3 regions of the Photobacterium sp. HL06 genome follow, and region 2 is predicted to be linked to each of the others. Evidence: predicted binding sites of a transcription regulator. Region 2 holds the regulator's gene; each other region holds the start of a gene.
What was found. Region 2 encodes PurR, which represses purine synthesis genes. Its sites were predicted from a motif close to TNANGNAAACGTTTNCNTNA; they were not measured.
Positions count from the first base shown of each region.

Region 1: AC51G0_RS04205 (NupC/NupG family nucleoside CNT transporter) is a predicted target of PurR. The motif match lies at 2,151-2,170, and genes of this name have one in related genera.
Region 3: AC51G0_RS14805 (NCS2 family permease) is a predicted target of PurR. The motif match lies at 4,558-4,577, and genes of this name have one in related genera.

Region 1 covers NZ_CM183914.1:827,351-834,227, reverse strand. The annotation lists gene AC51G0_RS04210 (formate--tetrahydrofolate ligase) at 1-686, shown strand, start outside; gene AC51G0_RS04205 (NupC/NupG family nucleoside CNT transporter) at 772-2,025, opposite strand; gene AC51G0_RS04200 (hypothetical protein) at 2,422-3,081, opposite strand; gene AC51G0_RS04195 (YfbU family protein) at 3,325-3,825, shown strand; gene AC51G0_RS04190 (ABC transporter substrate-binding protein) at 4,192-5,448, shown strand; gene AC51G0_RS04185 (ATP-binding protein) at 5,448-6,877, shown strand, end outside.
Region 2 covers NZ_CM183914.1:1,672,366-1,679,242, forward strand. The annotation lists gene lpdA (dihydrolipoyl dehydrogenase) at 1-1,414, opposite strand, end outside; gene AC51G0_RS07950 (carboxymuconolactone decarboxylase family protein) at 1,426-2,025, opposite strand; gene AC51G0_RS07955 (hypothetical protein) at 2,187-2,579, opposite strand; gene AC51G0_RS07960 (TfoX/Sxy family DNA transformation protein) at 2,846-3,436, opposite strand; cyclic di-GMP riboswitch class I at 3,564-3,668, opposite strand; gene purR (HTH-type transcriptional repressor PurR) at 3,864-4,871, opposite strand; gene AC51G0_RS07970 (heme ABC transporter ATP-binding protein) at 5,283-6,110, opposite strand; gene AC51G0_RS07975 (FecCD family ABC transporter permease) at 6,107-6,877, opposite strand, start outside.
Region 3 covers NZ_CM183914.1:3,268,107-3,274,983, reverse strand. The annotation lists gene dinB (DNA polymerase IV) at 1-325, shown strand, start outside; gene AC51G0_RS14820 (aminoacyl-histidine dipeptidase) at 379-1,839, opposite strand; gene AC51G0_RS14815 (methyl-accepting chemotaxis protein) at 1,971-3,611, opposite strand; gene vcdP (small protein VcdP) at 3,960-4,085, shown strand; gene AC51G0_RS14805 (NCS2 family permease) at 4,621-5,910, shown strand; gene gpt (xanthine phosphoribosyltransferase) at 5,964-6,422, shown strand; gene AC51G0_RS14795 (hypothetical protein) at 6,559-6,852, opposite strand.

The DNA.
Region 1 (6,877 bases), 850 kb from region 2:
TCTATGACCTAAGGCCGGGACAAGCCCTGCCAGATGCTATCTTTGCGCCGGATGAAAAAGCACTGCTGGGTGGTTTTGCGAACCTGAAGTGGCATATCCGTAATGCTGCCAAATACGGGATCCCGGTTGTGGTTGCCATCAACCGTTTCCCTCAAGACACAGAGGCTGAGCTAAACCAACTGAAAGCCATGATCACCGCGGAAAACTTCGGTAGCTATGTGAATGTTGCGATCAGCGAAGCTTTCGGCAAAGGTGGTGAAGGGGCAACTGAGCTAGCTCAGGCTGTGGTCGATGCATGTAAGCAACCTGCCAACTTCAAGCCGCTCTACCAACTAGAACAAAGCCTGGAAGAAAAGCTGATGACCGTGGCCGAAGTGGGCTATGGCGGACGCGGAGTGGAGCTATCAGAACAAGCAAAGCAACAGCTCATGGAACTAAAGGCACAAGGGCATGACAACTTAGCAGTTTGCATGGCCAAAACACCGCTTTCTATTACTCACGATCCAAGCCAGAAAGGTGCACCAACAGACTTCATTGTTCCAGTCCGTGAACTCAAGCTGTGTGCCGGTGCCGGATTTGTCTATGCCCTATGTGGCAATGTCATGACAATGCCTGGCTTACCAGAAAAACCCGCTTACATGGCACTGGATATTGACGCTGACGGGAATATCGTCGGACTCAGCTAGCTATCGCTAACATAGCTCCAAACAAAAAAGCGCCGACAAATAGCCGGCGCTTTTTATTTGGCGATAATCCTACCGCTCACTGACGTTACATAGCTAGTGAAATAAACAGGCCAGCAACCGTCGCATTGAGTAGGTTAGCCAGCGTCGCTGCTACCAAGGACTTCATCCCCAGCTTGGCTATTTCGTTATAACGGCTTGGCGCCATCAGTCCAACACCACCGAGTAGCACGGCAATCGAGCCAAAGTTGGCAAAACCACACAGAGCAAAAGCAATAATCGCTTCCACCCGAGGCTCCAGTGCCCCGCTGCTGATCAACGGAGCCAGCTGAGAGAAAGCCACAAATTCATTGATCGTGGTTTTAGTACCAAAAATAACAGCCATCTGCTGCGCAGCATCGAAGTCCCAGATCCCGGCAATATAGGCAAAAGGCAGGAACAAATAACCAAAGATCAAATCCAGGCTTAGGTTCTCCATACCAAACCATTGGCCGACACCACCCAACGCGCCATTGATCAGCGCGATCAACCCCACATATGCCAGCAACATAGCACCAATATTCAGCGCCAGCTGCATTCCCTGTATCGCCCCCTGTGCAGCAGCATCGATAATATTGACAGGCTTGTCTTGAGCGTCTACCTCCGCATCAGCCACAGACTGCGGCGTATCGGTTTCCGGGATCAGCAGCTTAGCCATCATCAGCCCAGCAGGTGCCGCCATAAACGAGGCTGCCAATAGATACTCCAATGGAATGCCCATTTGTGAATATCCCACTAACACCGAACCCGCTACCGAGGCCATTCCCCCTACCATTACGGCAAATAACTCCGAACGGGTCATCTTGGCAATGAATGGGCGAACCGTTAGCGGCGCCTCAGAAATACCGAGGAAAATATTGGCTGTCGCTGAAATCGACTCGGCACGGCTCGTCCCTAACGCTTTCGACAGCGCCTTGCCTAGCGTGTTTACCAACAGCTGCATGATCCCCAGGTAGTAAAGCACCGACACCAGTGCCGAGAAGAACACCACCACAGGCAATACGCGCAGCGCCATAATAAAACCGCCACCGCCAAACACTTCAAACATCTTATCGGAGACCAAGCCGCCAAACAGGAAGCCGATCCCGTCATTGCTGAAGTTAATCACATTTTGTACGCCGCCGGAGAACGCACCCAGCGCACTACGCCCAACATCACTGTACAGCACCAAAGCCGCAAAGCTGATTTGAATAGCCAGTGCACCTAATACCGTACGCCAGTTAATGTGAGCACGTTTTTCAGAAAGGAAGTAAGCAATCACGATCAGTACTAGAATACCGATCACACCAGAAACAATTTGCATTTCAAACTCATAAGAACAATGAAAGTAGCCTAATTAGCATCGCTACTTTCTGGTACACCTCTGCCTGGCAGCCCTGCTGCCGACACCAAATGCACTCGGTTTCCCTCTGCTTTGAATCCACGCCTCCTGGCAATCGTTTGCTTATATCAGTCAAAAAAGGAGAACGTCATCTCATCGAGTGCTCTTTTCTGAATAAAAACGGGGATTCTCGCGCAATATGCGAGTGGACACGATCACGCCGTGTAATAAATCGCGCAAAGAGTAGAAAGTTTACAAACATATCGCAAGCAAAAGCCGCTCAACCGCTGGCTTTACTGGCAAGGTGGAGAAATATGAAACAGCCCGATCTCGCAAATGAATTTAAACAACAACACGGATAAATAAACAATAAAGAAACTATTCATCTTTTTTATTGGAGGAATAAATATAATCACGATCAGCGAAAGTTCTTACCCATTCAGGTTTATAAACCACCAGCAAAGTGATTGCCATTCCATTGATTAGGGCTTCAGGAAATAGTAATAAAGGAAGCAGCACCAAATAATTGTCAACAATATATATCCACGAGTAATGATTACCCATATACATCCAGGCACTGGTCAATAACAAGTGGGCTATCATGGTCAGCGCACCATTTAGAAATGCGGCGACAAATATATAGATAAACAGGTGTCTTGCCATAAATCGATAGCTAAATAGAAATACCGCAAAGCTAAACATTGCGGGAATAATGAGCCCGGTTAACGCATACATCCCCCCATCAGGCCAGTTCACGACACCAATAGCCATTAACAGCACAACAGGTATTGAACCAATTATCCCTGCAATCTGCCAGCCGTGGGATAAAACCAGCACAGTTAACGCCAAAAAATGGACCTGCAATCCCTCAGCGATCCCGGCCCTTAAGCTCCAGAGCAGAAACAACACCACAACACTTGCCAATACCAGGTGTTGGTAATCTTTCTCTAATTTGAATTTAGGCCAAAATTCACGTGGAAAGCTAACAACCAAAATAGCTAACCAAATTAGATAGCCTACCCACTGTAACATCGTCATCCGTGCACCGCCTTCTATGCCAAATAAGCTAAACTTATATCAATAGGATAGCTCACCAATAACCTTGTAAAGAACAAGGACTATTTTTGTTAAATCAGCACCTGCAAACCTGGTTGCACAAGCTTTAGCCTGTCAATTTCAATTAACAATAAATCGCCAGCAAGACGGCGTCAGATCAAGTTTTTTTGTAACCAACCTGATAATCTCAATGCCAGCTCAATACAATATTAAAGGCCAATCATTATGGAAATGACTAACGCACAACGTCTTATTCTTTCTAACCAGTACTACCTGATGTCTCAGATGAACCCAGAGAATGCCGCGAAATACCGTCGCCTGCAAACCATTGTCGAGCGCGGCTACGGCCTGCAGATGCGTGAACTAGATAAAGACTTTGGTTGCCTAGCTGAAGAAGATTGCCGCAATGTGATTGATTTCATGGAAATGTATCACGCGATGCAGGAGTCATTCAAAATGCTAAGCGAAGACAACCAGAACCAAGTTGATCCGCGCCGCCTTCAGTTCCTGGGTTTTGATGCTGCAACAGAATCCCAGCTAGTACATTACGTTCGTTTCCTAACAGAAGAAGAGGGCCTGTACCCTCAATTTGACAAGTCTGAGCATATGTTCAACAGCCAGGTTCCAATGCAGGAAAAATACCAGCGTATGCTGCAAACTTGGCGCAACTGCCCACGCCAATACCATTTGTCAGCGACTGAAATTCAGCAAATTCAAAATGCCTAGGTCGTAAATATTGAGAACATGAAGCCGGAGCAACAGCTCCGGTTTTTATCCCGTACCATCACTCCCCCGCATAAATCAAAGCAAAGATATTTGTTATTCCCATACCTGTTATTCCACTTCCAAATAATAATCCCTTTTCCTTATTATTTTCCTCACACCACTTTCCCCTTCTACTCTGCAACGATAAAATGTGATATTAAACGGGCTTCAATATCGCAATGGGTCACTTTTGTCCGATAGTGAATTTCTCTAAGTATAAAAGCGCTAGCATCTTATAAGTTCATAAAAGCTTAATTTAATTAACTACAATCCTGCGGAGCAACCTTGTATATAAGAACTGTCAATACAAGGTAATTTTAAAAGATCATGATTCGATTTATTCTAGTAATTCTACTATTTTCGTCAGCTTGTATTGCAGCACCTACGAATAAGTTGATTATATTAACCACCTTTCCAGAACCCTCAATTACACCGATCACGAAACAATTCCAACAACAGTTTCCTCACGCGACAATCAAAGTGCTTCATCGACGGGAGGAATCAGGGCTCCGGCTGCTGAGTAAGAATGATCATGATATTGACATTGTAATTTCTTCCTCACGTTCCTTATTTTTACCTCTCATCAGGCAAAACAGGCTGCTGCCTTTGAGTCAGCTAAGCCATGACTTAAATGCCCAGCAGCAAGCCTTTCTGCTAGAGGCCCCAGAAAATGTCGCTATCTTCGGGTATTCTGGCTACGGCCTAATGTGGAACAAAAACTATCTGGCAAAACATCAACTTGATATTCCCGCAACATGGGAAAGCCTGGTACAACCACAATATTTCCGCCATATCATTATGAGTAGCCCAGCCCGCTCAGGAACCACTCATCTGATGGTAGAAAATATTTTGCAACAGTATGGCTGGAAAGAAGGCTGGAAATTACTGCTCCAGATTGGTGGCAACCTCGCATCCATTTCGGCTCGAAGCTTTGGTGTCAGTGATGCAATTTCTCGCGGCCTTGCCGGGATCGGGCCTGTCATTGATAGTTTTGCCTATGAAGACCAAAAACAATTTCCTTTCATTGGGTTTCACTATCAAAACCAAAGCCCGCTGCTGCCCAGCTATATCGCCGCCGTCAAAAATATTAACCAGGCAACTCACAGCCAAGCTTTTATTGAGTATTTGCTATCAGGCAAGGTACAACACAACCTATCTACCAGCTCATTGAACAAATATGGCCTACACCAGAAAACCAGCCAACCCTATTCAATACTGCCAATCAATCACTCCCTAATGCAACACCGTGCTATCTTAATCAAACAGTTATTTGAACAAGTGATCAACCATCAACTGGTTTTACTGAACCAGGCATGGCAGCTAATCCACCAAATCGGCACAAAAACACACCTGAGTAACGCCCAGCAAGAGCTGTACAACCTCGCTATCGAGCTGGCTTCAACCCCGCCGGTTACTGAGGTCCAAGCTGATAATGCCGATGATACCCAAGCACTGACCCTATCCCGAACTGATATTCATACCGCGAAACGCCTTGATAACTGGCGCTATGCCATGAGCAGGCAGCTGGAAAGATCGATTCTCATCAGTGAGCAGATCCTTGCCGACAACAAAGGGGCGAAATAATGCGGCGCTGGAACACCATCGGTAATCGCCTGATAGCATCCATCGGCTTTATGGCTTTACTCACCATCAGTGTAAGCCTGATTGCCGTGGTTAACTGGGAAACCCTTGATAGCCAGGTTAATACGATTATCGAAAAGAATATGCCAACGTTGCGAATTAGCTATCAGCTGGAACGGAATACGGCAGGGCTGCAAGCAGCTCTAAACATGCTAAGCGATAATACCGACCCGATTCAGCACGCAAGACTCATGCAAACCCTTACCACCAAGCTGGATCAAATCACACCCGCGATTTCGGACACAGCCAGTTTAAAGTTTCACCCAGCGATCAAAAATGAACATCAGACATTGCTGACAGATATCTCTGTCTATACCAACTTGCTATATCGACGTAATACCCACGGGTACTCTCTAACTCAAACAGAAAACACCATCAAGTGGTTGCATCAGGATCTGGTTGATGAACTGACCCCTCTGCTCCAAGAAGTTGAATGGCAATTAACCCGGATGCTGCCCAATGCCATTAATACAGAGGCAATTACGGACGTGATGACCGAGTTTTCCTTTATCCAATCTATTACCGTGAAGGAAAATGAGCTGAATCAGTTAGTACATGAGATTATCCAGCAGCGACAAAACCGGGATCTTGGCAATGCGTTTTACTTCATTGGCTACAAAACCGAAGAAGTCAGCAAAATGAGCCAGAACCTGAACCATTACCCATCGACCATCTCGTACCGCCAGCTGCTACAGGAGCTGATCACCATTGTTGAGCCTGAGGGGATATTGGAACAGCAGTTAAGGCTTGCTGTCGAATTGCATAATGCGATCAAACTGTACAAAGAGCAGATCCAGACCCGCCTGAAATACCAAGAAGAGTTAATTCAAACCATGGTTGAGCAGGAAAACGCCTCACTTAAACTGCTCAACGAACAAACCAGCAAGTCGATCCGGCTCAGTAATATCATCCTGATTGGTGTGGTGATCCTGTCTATTTTCCTGACCATCGTGCTCTCTATTTATCTGGTCGGGCGCGGTATTGTCAAACGACTCAACTTGCTATCACAAGATTTATATGCCGTCGCCAATAATCAGCACAACGCCAATATTCAGGTCTCGGGAAATGACGAAATCGGTATGCTGGGCGATAATTTGCGCTACTTCTGCCGTCAAATGCAAGAAATGCAACAAAGCAACGCACTCAACCTGATCAATAACACCCAGGCCTGTATTATCACCTGCGACTTGAAGGGCGTAGTTGAATCGGTCAACCCCAGTGCGCAGACCCTTTTCAGCTATGACATATCCCCTGTCCAGCAAACGATATGGACGTTATTTAGCGACAATATGCAACAGAGACTACAATCTCTATTCTCAGGCAGCAGCCAGCTATTCAATAACCGGGCCTGCAACCTGACGCTAAAACACAG
Region 2 (6,877 bases):
CGGATTCAAACCGCATTGCCCGGTGACCCAGCTTGATGTCTACGCCGTCATTTTGCAGGCTTTGCCTGACAAGCTCAGATGCCTCACTGTCCTCGCGGATCAGCAATTGGTCGACCATTTCAACTAAGGTTACGTCACTACCCAAGCGGCTGAAACTCTGGGCCAGCTCACAGCCAATAGGGCCACCTCCCAATACAAGCAGGCGTTTAGGTTGCGTTTTGAGCGACCAGATAGAATCGGACGTCAGGTAGTTGACCGTGTCTAGCCCCGGAATATTGGGTACCAGTGGGCGTGCTCCGGTGGCGATAACGATATTGCGCGTTGTGATGCGCTCGCCATTGACTTCGACTTCCCATGGCGACAGGATCCGCGCATCCCCTTTAATGCAGTTGACGCCCAGCTTGGAGTAGCGTTCTACTGAGTCATGCGGTTCAATTTTGGCAATGACGTTGTGAATACGTGCCATAACTTGTTCAAAATCTACCTCTGGCTTGCTCGTTTTAATACCAAACTCCTGCGCTCGTGAAATTTCAGCCATTGTATGTGCTGCACGAATGATCGCTTTTGAAGGAACACAGCCGGTATTTAAACAGTCGCCACCCATTTTATGACGCTCGATGAGTGTTACTTTGGCTTTTACCGCTGCGGCAATATAAGAGCTGACCAATCCACCGGCCCCGGCGCCAATCACAACCATATTTTGATCGAATCGTGTAGGCCGCTGCCAGCTCGCATACACACGGCGTTGGTTGATCATATTCATGACAAATTTGGCAACGAGAGGGAAAACACCCAGGAGTGCAAGGGAGATCAGAACTGGTGCCGAAATGATACCGCTTAGCGAGTCAATTTCGCCTAATTGGGTACCGGCATTGATATACACCATGGTGCCAGCCAGCATCCCGACTTGGCTAACAAGGTAGAACATACGGGTGCTAATCGGGGTTAACCCCATTAGCAGGTTGACCACAAAGAACGGGAACACCGGGATAAGGCGTAAGGTGAACAGGTAAATGGGACCATCTTTGGCAATGCCTGCATTAATCGGAGCCAGGCGGTGGCCAAATTTATTCTGGACCCAGTCCCGTAAAATGAAGCGGCTGAACAAGAAGGCCAAGGTTGCCCCGATAGTACTGGCGAAAGAAACCAATAGTAGGCTCCACCAGAAACCAAATAAAGCCGCTCCAAGCAGTGTCATAATGGCCGCGCCAGGTAGCGACAGGGCCGTCACAACCACATACAGGACAAAATATACCGTACTAGACAAGATTGGTTGTTGGGCAATGGTATCCTGCAGGGCAACCTGCTGGGCTTTTGCCTGCTCAAGGGTGAAGTACTGACCAAGATCGAAGGCAAACCACAGACCAATAAGGCTGGTTATCGTCCCGAGTAGTAGCAGTTTTTTTCTGTCCATGACTTCACCTTTTATTTATTGTCGGAAGGAGAGGCTAACGATTTCTCTCCGGACTTGTCCGTATCACCGGGCTGAATAGGCAGTGAGCAAAATCCTTGTGCCGGTACATCAAGCGCGGTATTGAATTTGGCTGATAGGTTCTGGAATGAGATTAATGCTGTTAGCTCAACAATCGCATCATCGTCATACCACTGTTTTAGCTGTGCAATCATTGCTTCGTCTACGCGCTGACCAGTGATGGTAATCGCTTCTACATAGGCCAGTACGGCACGCTCTTGCTGATCAAAAAGCTCGCTGTGCTGCCAGTTGGCAAGGGCCTTGATTTTCTCCACGGAATCGCAGCGCTCGGCTAATTTCATTCCATTGGCATCGACACAAAACGCGCAGTCATTGAGCTGTGACACCCGGACGCAGACTAAGGATCGGACAACGGGTGTTACGGGGGAGGACTTGCGATCGAGGTAGCCGAAAAATCCAGCGACAAGCCAGAATAGGGTAGGACGTCGCCCCCAGAGCAATGCCGGGTTTAGCACGTTGCCATAATGGCGCTTTTGCAGCCAAAGAAGTGGCTTGATAAGAAAAGAATAATGTTGTTTGGCTGGAATACGCACATGAGCCCCTTAATGATGCCTGTCTGGCTGTAATTTATGCTACAGCGAGTATATCAATCTAATCGATGCAATGATCGGGTAAAATACTAGATTGGTATGAGACAGAGACCGAATAACGGGCAAGAAAATTTCAGGAAATCGAAAAAATTCTTTAAATTCTATTAGTTGAGCGAAATATGAACAGCTTGGGTTTTCTGTTGTTTGGCCATATCCGGAACATCCGGTTGCGATAGTAGTATATAGCCGGATGCAATGACAGGTAGCATTGCTAGGAGCATGGTTTTACCAATATGGTAGTTGCGATACCAGTACTTTCTTGAGCGGATTTTCAGTAATAACCCCCAGAAAAGCAATAATAGGTTGAAACCTGCCGTGAGGGTAAGTGCATCGTCAAGGGCTGCCACCGGAGCAAGTTGCCTATAAACCATAAACAAGATTGCAAAGGGGGGGATCAGGCTAATTATCACCAGAGCACGCATGAGCTTTGGCCACTTGCAAAACTTGTCTTTGAACATCTGGTCTGCTTGTCCAGGAAAAGGCTTGGAACAGTGCATGACAACCTCCTGTGTGAACGACAGCCTCATTCTACTAATGCCGATATTGAAGAAAAGGATATTGATGCATTTATGAACAGCTTTGTGAGAGGTATCAATATTTGACGTTCTATGACAAAAAATTGTCATAAGAGAGGGCATAAATTTACAACGAAACCAATATGCTCGTTCGGCAATGTGCTTAATTTCACTGGTCTTGGGTGTGTATTTGAGTGCAGATAATAAAAAGAGGTGCATAGCACCTCTTTTTTATCGATGTCTCTAACCTATGGCAACTCAGATAGGAGCTCTGAGCGGCGTTGCTGAGTAATGACCGACCAATGCTGGCCACTTACGGCACCTTCTAAGGCCCATAGCAACTCGATATTGACCGACTCCTGGTGAGACTGCTGTAACGCCTTGTAAGCATTCAGGGCACCGGCTTCAAAGAGCTCGTCAACCGTAGTAATACCTGCTTTTTTCAGCATACGTTCGTTGGCTAAACGGAGGTTTGGTAAGTCTTTAATACGACTTGGGCCTGATTTGCTTTTGGTTTCTTTATCTTGTTTGGCGGCAGTAAAGGAACGCTTAGCTTGGCAAAGAATTTTATCGGGTTCACTCCACCATTCTTCTGGAATAGCGTAGTGCTTAGTTACAACAGGAAAGCCGCGCTTTTTATACACATAAGGTGTAAGCCCTGCTTTTTTAAATTCTTTTTCATTTTCGGCATTTGCACGAAGGTGTAACTTGTCATTTACCACGAGTGCAAACATAGTTTCACCCGCGAAAATGCCAAAGCCACCAAACATTGAGCGAGACTTTACATTCTCGAAACAACTGAATAATCGTAATGATTCTTTAAGTACTGGTTTGTCCATGCTTCTTCTCGGTGAAATATTTCTTGGGTCACCTAACAACAGAGCGAGGATTTCAGATTAGCAAATTTCACAAAAAAGTTATGTCAGGATAATGTCAGGATTCATGACATGACTTTTTGCTAGATCCATCGGCGACCCCGCTACCATAAGAGACTTAGTTGTTGAAAAACTAACCACTTTTAGGCCGGAAGCTTTGCGTCCCACCCTTTCGGGAGGTTTGCCTTGTTCGTGACTTAATAAGCATATCCCATATAATATTTTTGAACTTGCTCCCACTTTTAAAAGTGTGATATTGCTTCAATAAATATGTCTATGTTTTTAGTGGCAAAAAATATATTTGCCTCAAAATCAATGCATCACAACCGTCATTTAAGACATAAAAAAACCGATAAGTAATATCGGTTTCTATGGGTTGCGACTTGGTTGATTAGGCGTTCAAGTCTTTGACTGACTTGCGAACAACCAGTTCTGGTGCCATCTCAAAAATACGGCGTTCATGTTCTTTATCTTTGACTCGTTCCATCAGGATCTCAATCGCCGTTTTGCCCAGGCGGCGCTTAGGCTGGTGAATCGTCGTCAGGGGCGGAGAGAAGTACGGTGCCAAGTCGATGTTGTCATAGCCAATAATTGAAATATCATCAGGAACGCGTATGCCTGCCTGCTCGAAAGTACTGATCAGCGCCATTGCCATAATATCGTTAAAGCAGAAAATTGCTGTCGGGCGCTCTTTCATTTCAATGAACTTATTGGCGGCGATAACCGCTGACTCACACTCGAAATCACCTTCAAGCAGCCAGTCTTCATTGACACTAAGCTGCGCTTCACCCATCGCTTTATAAAAGCCCTTCAGACGTTCTTGGCAGGTCGATTTGTCTGAGTGGCCTGACAGGCAACCAATTTTAGTGTGGCCGTGTTCGATAAAGTACTTGGTTGCAACGTAGCCGCCGAGCTCTGCATTATCCTGAATTTTATCCGTATGCGGGCTTTCCGGGCCCCAGTCCATGATCACCATTGGTAAGTCTTTCTTGCGCTCAAGGAGTTCAAGCAGCTTCTCGTCCAAGTCAGAACACATTACCAATAGGCCATCTACACGCTTTTCAGCGAGCATGCGTAGATAGTCACGTTGCTTATCTAGGTTACCTTCAGTATTGCATAGGATCAGGGTGTAGCCTTGGCCATAGCAATGCTCTTCAACCCCATGGACCACTTCGGCAAAGAATGGATTGGTAGACTTGGTTACCAGCATGCCGATGGTGCGGGTTGTGTTACATTTTAGGCTTCGCGCAACAGCACTTGGCGCGTAATTTAGTTCATCTACGGCCGCTAATACTTTTTTCTGTGTTGCTTCTGCAACAAAGCGTGTTTTGTTGATCACGTGAGAAACTGTTGTGGTTGATACACCAGCCATACGTGCAACATCTTTAATCGTTGCCATACTTATTCTTCTAATAATTTAAGATCAGAGGTCAGAGCCGACCATTTCATAATCACTTGTAATTGAAAGTACCAAACAGAGTAATTATCTGACTGTATCCAGATAATTGTTCTGTTTGGTACAGCGTACAAAAACGCCAAAAAGCCGCTTCAGTCACGAGCGGCCTTGTTCTCTCGTCTTTCCCGACGTTGCATTGTGTAATCGCTTGCGTTCACATTCTACTGAGTGTAGCGCACAGTGCAACGTTTCTGTATCCCAACCCTGTAATTCTTGATAGATATCAACAAACTCACCGCAATTTTACAACAATTTAGTGCATATGACGTGCAATCTGGTTCGATGATTTTGCTTTCTGGCAAGTAAAAAACCTCAGCTTTTGGGCTGAGGCTGTCCTGCTAAAATAGGATTAACTTATACTGCTTTTGATAACTCTGCAGACGAGATCGCAGGCATCACAACAGGATAGTTATCGGTTGGGTGCTCGCCGATGTGTACGGGCCAGCCATAGACTCGGCTGATCGTGTCTTTCTGTAATGCTTGTCGGGGGGGACCATCAGCCTGGATCTTACCTTCATTGATAATAACAAGGCGATCAGCATATTGAGCCGCTAGGTTCAGATCATGGATCACTACGATCACGGCAGCCCCCGATTGCGCAAGGCCTCGGGCGACTTGCAGAGTTCTATGCTGGTGGGCGAGATCGAGCGCCGAGGTCGGTTCGTCGAGCATCAGCATACACTGCTTGCCTGCCTGGCTTAACTGGGTAAGCACCCGTGCATAGTGCACCCGTTGCTTTTCACCGCCGGATAGGGAAGGGTAGAGCCGATTTTTGAGCGACAGCACATCAACAAGCTTCATTTTCTCAGTGGCGATTGTTTTGGTTTGCACATTGGGTATTTGCAGTGGCAGGCTACCGAGCTCTACCACTTCTTGTGCGGTAAAAGCAAAACTCAAATTGCTGTGCTGTGGCAATACACCTAAGTGCTTGGCAAGCTTTGCCTGCTTGAATTCATTACGTGCTTTACCGAAGAAGGACACTTCGCCGCCTGCATCGATTTCCCCACACAGTACCTTGAGCAACGTACTCTTACCGGCACCATTGGGGCCCAGAAGGGCGGTTAGTTCGCCGCTGGCAATGGTTAAGTTGAAGTTGCTCAGCAGTGTTTTTCCACCCAACGTCAGGTGCAGCCCTTTGGCTTCGATAGCAGCAGGCTTGTTCTTTTCTGTTGCAGTGTTCATGACATTCTTCCCTTTTGGTTTATAAGTAGGAAGATAAAGAATGGTGCGCCGAGAATAGCTGTGATGATCCCGACGGGTAATTCTGCCGGGGCGGCGACAACACGAGCCAGCATATCGGCGATGAGTAGGATTAACGCGCCAAGTAGTGCCGACAATGGCAGCAATGTTTTGTGATTCGGCCCGGTAAGCATTCTTCCTAGATGGGGAATAATTAGGCCGATAAAGCCAATGACACCGGTTAATGAGACCGTGACACCGACCCCCGCGGCACAGAGCAAAATAAGCAGCCTTTTCAACCGCTGAACATTTACGCCCATATGGCGAGCTTCGGCTTCGCCCAGCAAGAAAGCATTTAACGCATTGGCATTGCGGTCGAACAAAAACAACAAGCTACCTAGGGTAACAAAAGCAAGTATGATCCCTGGCCATGTCGCACCAGCAAGTGAACCCATGCTCCAGAGAGACAAATCGCGCAGAGCCTGATCATCAGCATAGTAGTTCATCAACCCAAGGGCGGCACCTGACAAGGCGCCAATAGCAACACCGGCAAGCAGCATGACAGTGACAGAAGTGCCGTTTTTATCTGTGCCAAGGCGGTAGACAAGATAAGTACTGGCCGCACCGCCAATAAAGGCAAAAATCGGTACCGTTCCAAGAGTTAGCAGTTGCGGGAATGATGTTGCCAGCGGTGCAAAAACAACAATGGCAAGGGCGGCACCAAGGCTAGCGCCGCCAGACACGCCAATGATACCGGGATCTGCCAGGGG
Region 3 (6,877 bases), 1.6 Mb from region 2:
AGTTGAGCGGACATTTTCAAAAAATATCACCAGTTATGATCAGTGCTGGCAGGTTGTCGAGGCTTTGTATCTGGAGCTAGAGCAGCGGCTTAGGAAGGTGAGGCCGGAGTTAAATATTGCCAAGCAAGGTATTAAGGTCAAGTTTGCCGATTTTCAGCAAACCACGGTTGAGCATAGCCAGCCCAAGCTCGACAAGGCGCAGTTTGTCGGCTTGCTCAAAGAGGCGTTGACCCGCCAGAAAGAACGGGAAATCCGCTTGATCGGGCTCAGTGTTGGGTTGGAGCAGGGGCTGAAGGCGCAGCAGTTGTCGTTCGAAGGGTTTTAAGGATTAAAAAAGGCGAGTTCCTAGAAACTCGCCTCTCGAAACTCAGTAACGAATTACTGTTTCACTGGAATGTTCTTCAAGATAGCAACCATCTGCTCCCAGAACAGGCCAACCGTTTCAATGTTCACTTTCTCGTCTGGCGAGTGCGGGAACTTGATTGTCGGGCCGAAAGAGATCATATCCATGGTCGGATAGGGTTCTTTGAACAGGCCACATTCAAGACCGGCGTGGATCACCATGATATTCGGTGTTCTACCGTAGATGTCGTTGTAGGTTTCACGGAACAGCTGCATCACTTCAGAGTCTGCATCTGGCTTCCAGCCCGGGTAGGCACCAGAGAATTCGCACTGGGCACCGGCTAGTTCGGCAACGGCTTCCAGCATACCTTCAACATTGCTGCGGCCAGAGTCGATCAGGGAGCGGATCAGGCACAGGATCGTAATCTTGTCTGCATCCGTGGTGATCACACCGACATTCAGTGATGTCTCAACCACACCTTCGATGTCATCGCTCATACGGATCACACCGTTCGGGCAGGCATTCAGCACGGCATAAAAACGCTTTTGGGCCGTTTCTGTCATTACATCAGCAGGCAGCTCAGCGGGCTCGACAAACAGGTTGATGTCTGTTTCGATTTTACCCAGCTCGGTAACCAGAATAGACTGGTAGTGGGTGAACAGCTCGTTGAGTTTGTCAACATTTGCTGCCGGTAGTGTTGCAAGAGCAAATGCCTCACGTGGAATCGCATTACGCAGGCTACCGCCAGTAAGGTTATTTAGGCGTAGGCCTAGCTCTTGGGCGTGGGCAAACAGGAAGCGACCTAGTAGCTTGTTGGCATTGCCACGGCCAGTGTGGATATCACAACCGGAGTGACCGCCTTTAAGGCCTTTGATGACTAGCTTAACAGCAGCATGTTCAGCTGGTACAGCTTCGCGCTCGATATCTAGGGTGATTGAGCCATCAACGCCGCCAGCACAGCCCATGTACACTTCGCCCTCTTGCTCTGAGTCCGTGTTCAATAGGATATCGCCTTCCAGCCAACCTTCTGCCAGGCCGAAAGCACCGGTCATACCAGCTTCTTCATCGATAGTCAGTAGTACTTCCAGCGGGCCATGTTCAACATCTTTAGCAGCCAGAACAGCCAGGCATGCGGCCATGCCCATACCGTTGTCAGCACCAAGTGTGGTTCCCTTCGCCGTTACCCACTCACCGTCGATATAAGGCAGGATAGGATCTTCGGTGAATTCGTGCTCAGTGTCTTCATTCTTCTGCGGCACCATATCAATGTGTGCTTGCAGAACGACACCTTTACGGTCTTCCATACCCGGTGTAGCTGGCTTTTTGATAAAGACGTTACCCACCGCATCACGGCGTACGTCCAGGCCTTCACCTTCTGCAAATTTGATGATGTGCTGAGCGAGTTGCTCTTCATGCTTAGATGGGTGAGGAATAGAACAGATTTGATCGAAGAATTGCCACACAGGTTGCGGTGACAGTTGACTGATTTCAGACACAGCAGTCTCCCTTATAAACTATTGGGCTAAAGCGATTCACCAGCTGAATATCAACTAATGAGCTAGTAAAACTAGCAGAATAAACTATCGCGATTGCCGCAAGGATACCACTGTGCCTGAAACGGGGACAGTTAAATCTTAAAATGTGAAATATGGGCGTTAAGATTGTGACCGCTCGCAAGAAGTTGTTCGCTGGCAGAAGATATTTGCTCGCCCTGCTGAACGGTTTTCTGGCTGTGATCGGCCAGTTGGGCCAGGTTGCTATTGATGGCCTCGGCTGCCTGGGTCTGCTGGGTACTGGCATCGGCGATATGCTGGTTCAGCTCCCTGATCGTCGTGATTTGCTCACCAATGGTTGTCAGCGTCTGGGCCACTTCGTCAGCATGCTTGGCGGTGCTAGCAGATTGCTGGCGGGTTTGCAGTAGGGCTTCACTCACCTCAATGGCGCCGGCCTGCAGGCTATCGATGATTTCTTCTATTTCATTGGTGCTGGCTTGGGTTCGGGTGGCCAAGGTACGGACCTCATCGGCCACAACAGCAAACCCCCGGCCTTGCTCTCCGGCCCGGGCTGCCTCGATAGCCGCATTGAGCGCCAATAAGTTGGTCTGGTCGGCGATCCCCCGGATCACATCGAGTACAGAACCGATAGTCTGGGAGTCTTTGGCCAGCGCCTGGGCACTGGTATCGGTATTGTCGAGCAGGTTAAGCAGGGCATGCATTTCAGCCGACGAGTTAGAGACAACTGAGATACTGTTTTCACTCTGCTGGTGGGCATCCATGGCAGCTTCGGCAGCCTGGCGGGCCGAGAGGGACACTTCCTGGTTGCTGGTATGAAGCTGGTGCATAGCAGCGGTGACACTATCGACGCCTTTATGGGACTCTGTTGCACTGCTAACGGTGTGATTAGCAACGGCATTGAGCTGGGTGGATGCTGAGCTTATTTGCTCGCTGACCGGGGAGATGTCTTTTAGCATGTTGCTGATCCGGTTGGCGAAGGTATTATAGGCTTGGGCAAGGCGGCTAAGTTCATCATTGCCGTGGCAAGGGAGGCGAAGTGTTAGATCACCATCTCCTTCGGCAATATCTTGCATGGCGGATAAGGTTTCCTCGCAAGGGGCGGTGATCGAACGGCCAATAGACCATGCCATTACAAACATAATCGATAATGAGCCCAACAGGATCAGCCCGAGCTGCTTCATTTCGGCATAGAACTGGGCTTTGACATCGTCGACGTAAATACCCGAGCCGATAACCCACCCCCAAGGTTGGAAGCCTTTGACGAAAGAGATTTTTTCGACAGGGACCTCTGAACCCGGTTTTTCCCAGTAGTAATCAACAAACCCGGCCCCTTGCTGTCTGACAGTCGTGACCATATTGGTAAATAGCGGGTTTCCGTGTGGATCTTTAAATCCACTGAGATCTTTACCGTCCAGTGATGGTTTGAAAGGGTGCATGACCATACGCGGAGTCATGTCGTTAATCCAGAAGTAATCTTTCTCTTCATAACGAAGAGCGGCGACGGCTTGTTTGGCTTGCGACTGAGCTTTTGTGCGGCTCAGTAAACCTTGTTGTTCCTGCTGATAATAATAGTTAAACAGGCTGTGGGCTGACTCAACTAAGTGGCGGGTTTTCAGGCGTTTTTGTTCCAGTATGCTCGACTGGTAGTTAGAGGCGAATAGAAAGAGGGGGATAAGAGACAGTACCGTGATGGTGATCCCCAGTAAATAAAGTCGCCGGCTGATAGAAATTGCTCTTAATTTGTCGGTGCCCATAGCCATTACCTTTTTATTGTCATTATAAAGACCCATAGTTAATAGGGTATTCCGCTTGCGCGTAACAAATCAAGAACCTACTTGTAACACTTTAGTCGCGAATAGTTAAAACTGTGGTGTGTCAATCTGTAATAAAATTACAAAAAAAAGAGGTATGGAGCACATAAAATCAAAAAGTGTGACGAGGTTAAAGAAAATACTTGTAAGTTTGTTACGGCATGGGTATAGTTTACCCATCTTCTGGTGAAGACGAAATGACACAGTAAACCGCTCTAGGATGAGCCCGAGGTATCGCCTCCAAGGAACTGAGATTAAGTCAAGCCATGATGGCTGAGCACTAAACGTTTTATGTGTTTTGATAACTTAATATTTAAGGTGATAAAGATGAAAGTATTCGATTCAATGACAAATTTTTGGAATAACCGTTCTGTGTACACTGGTAACTTCCACTACCCGAGCTCTTTCGGCTATTAATTTCTGATTCTGTGCCAGAACCTTAACGGTGACTGGCATGGTATCTCGAGCAGTATTGTTCACCCCCCCCCTTTATTGAGAATTTAGAATACCCGCGATTCGGTTATTCAAGACATTCTTCCGCCACTCCTTCTTGGAGTGGCGTTTTTTTATCTTCAAAGAACGTCTATCTGCTTCCTGAAATATTATCTTTTCTCTTGTTATTGGCATGTATTCGATTACATTGGCTCTGAGGCAATAAATTCATCATTAACTTGATGCATATTATCGTTTGCGTGCGAATAAAAAATTTGTAGCGCTCAAAAAAGCAGCTTAATGGGATGTTGTTAATTCTTTGATTTAATGTGTTTTTTATTTTTTATTGTTGTGCGTGGTCGGTTTTTTATTCGGTTAACACAGTGTGCTACTGATAGTTGCGTTATTTTCTGGAAATTGCTGGCTAAGCAACATATAATCGCCCCCCAAAAATAGATGACGCAAACGTTTTCTATTTTGAATTTAACTTGCGCGTATTATCTCCAAGGAACCGAGAGCAATGCTTGAGAAACTGTTCAAACTGAAAGAGCACGGTACGGATGTTCGCACCGAAATGTTGGCAGGTCTGACGACCTTCCTGACGATGGCTTATATCATCTTCGTTAATCCGACTATGCTGTCCGCTACAGGTATGGATCAAGGTGCCGTATTTGTTGCCACTTGCTTGGCCGCGATGGTCGGCTGTTTCATCATGGGCTTTGTTGCAAATTACCCTGTTGCTCAAGCACCTGGGATGGGCTTGAATGCTTTCTTCACCTATGGGGTTGTTCTTGGGATGGGGCATACGTGGCAGGTTGCATTGGCTGCGGTATTCCTGTCTGGGTTGTGCTTTATCGCCTTGAGTGTTTTGCGGGTTCGTGAGTGGATCATCAATGCGATCCCGATGGCTCTGCGTACCGGTATCTCGGCAGGTATTGGTTTGTTCTTGGCTTTTATTGCATTGCAGAGCTCAGGCATTGTGGTTGATAACCCAGCAACACTGGTTCATGTTGGTGATCTGACAAGTTTCCCGGCGGTGATGGCGTCATTGGGCTTCTTCCTGACGATTGCGCTAGTCCATCGCGGTTATAAAGCTGCGGTGTTAATTGCAATACTTGCAGTGACAGTACTTGGCATCCTTTTTGGTGATATCACTTACGGCGGTGTGATGTCGATGCCACCAAGCATTGCGCCAACATTCATGCAGATGGACTTTAGCGGCGCACTTGAAGTCGGCCTGATTTCTGTTGTATTTGCCTTCCTATTTGTCGACCTGTTTGATACGGCAGGGACGCTGGTGGGTGTTGCGACAAAAGCCGATCTGATGGATAAAGAAGGTAAGCTGCCTCGCCTGAACCGTGCGTTGCTGGCTGATAGTACGGCGACCTCTGTGGGCGCTGTCTTGGGTACGTCAAACACGACCTCTTTCGTCGAGAGTGTATCGGGTGTTGCTGTCGGTGGCCGTACGGGTCTGACGGCAGTCACTGTTGGCGTATTGTTCTTTTTGGCATTGTTCTTTGCGCCGTTGGCAGGTATGGTTCCTGCCTATGCGACAGCAGGTGCCCTGTTCTATGTCGCCATCTTGATGATGTCAGGTTTGGTCAGTGTAGACTGGCGCGACTTAACAGAAGCGGCCCCAGTAGTTGTCGTTTGTCTGTTAATGCCGTTAACATACTCCATCGCTGAAGGTATCGGCCTTGGCTTTATCACTTATGCTGCTGTGAAGGTTATGAGTGGCAAGGGAAGAGATGTAAATATTAGCGTATGGGTTATTGCAGCGCTGTTTGCTGCTAAAATTGCCTTCTTATAACAGTTTATAAATATATCCAGCGACAATATCGCTGATTCAGAGGTTCATCGGATATGAGTACTAAATTCGTCATCACTTGGGACAACATGCAAATGTACACTCGTCAGCTGGCAGAAAAACTGCTTCCTGCTGATCAGTGGAAAGGTATTATTGCTGTTAGCCGCGGTGGTTTGGTTCCTTCTGCGATCCTGGCTCGTGAGCTTAACATCCGTCATGTAGATACAGTGTGTATTTCAAGCTACGACCACGACCACCAGCGCGAAATGAAAGTGCTGAAGCGGGCTGAAGGTGATGGTGAAGGCTTCTTGGTTGTTGATGATTTGGTTGATACTGGCGGTACAGCAGAGATGATCCGCGCAATGTACCCGAAAGCCAAGTTTGTAACAGTGTGTGCAAAGCCTGCCGGTAAGCACCTTGTTGATGATTATGTCGTTGATATTACTCAGGACACTTGGATTGAGCAGCCATGGGATATGGCCGTGACTTTTGTCGATCCGATTGCCAAGAAATAATCGCCAGTCGATGAATGAATAAAAAGGAGCCTTTGAGGCTCCTTTTTTGTTTAAAGGCGTACTTTAATCCATTCACTTTGAGCTAATTAGCCTGCCAGTGAAATGTTGCATCAAGCCGGAATGGAATAAAAGAGGGCTAACGCATGGCTCTGATGTCAGCCAGTGACTCGCCATTAGGCTTGTTGCGGTAAAAATTATTGTAGTTGATGAGGTCTATCGCATCGTGACCGGTCAACTCACACTTTCTGTCTAGCTTGGTTTGGTAAGAGCCTTGGATTTGCTCGCCAGATGCATCGAGGCAGACCGCTATTTTGGCATTAACGGCTCCGGATGCCTCACCAGGATTACCCCCAAGAACACCACCGCTACCAAATGCCAGCACAGAGCTTGAAAATAGCAACATACTGCATACACCGAGTATTTTCTTCATACAACAACCACCGTATAAAATACTA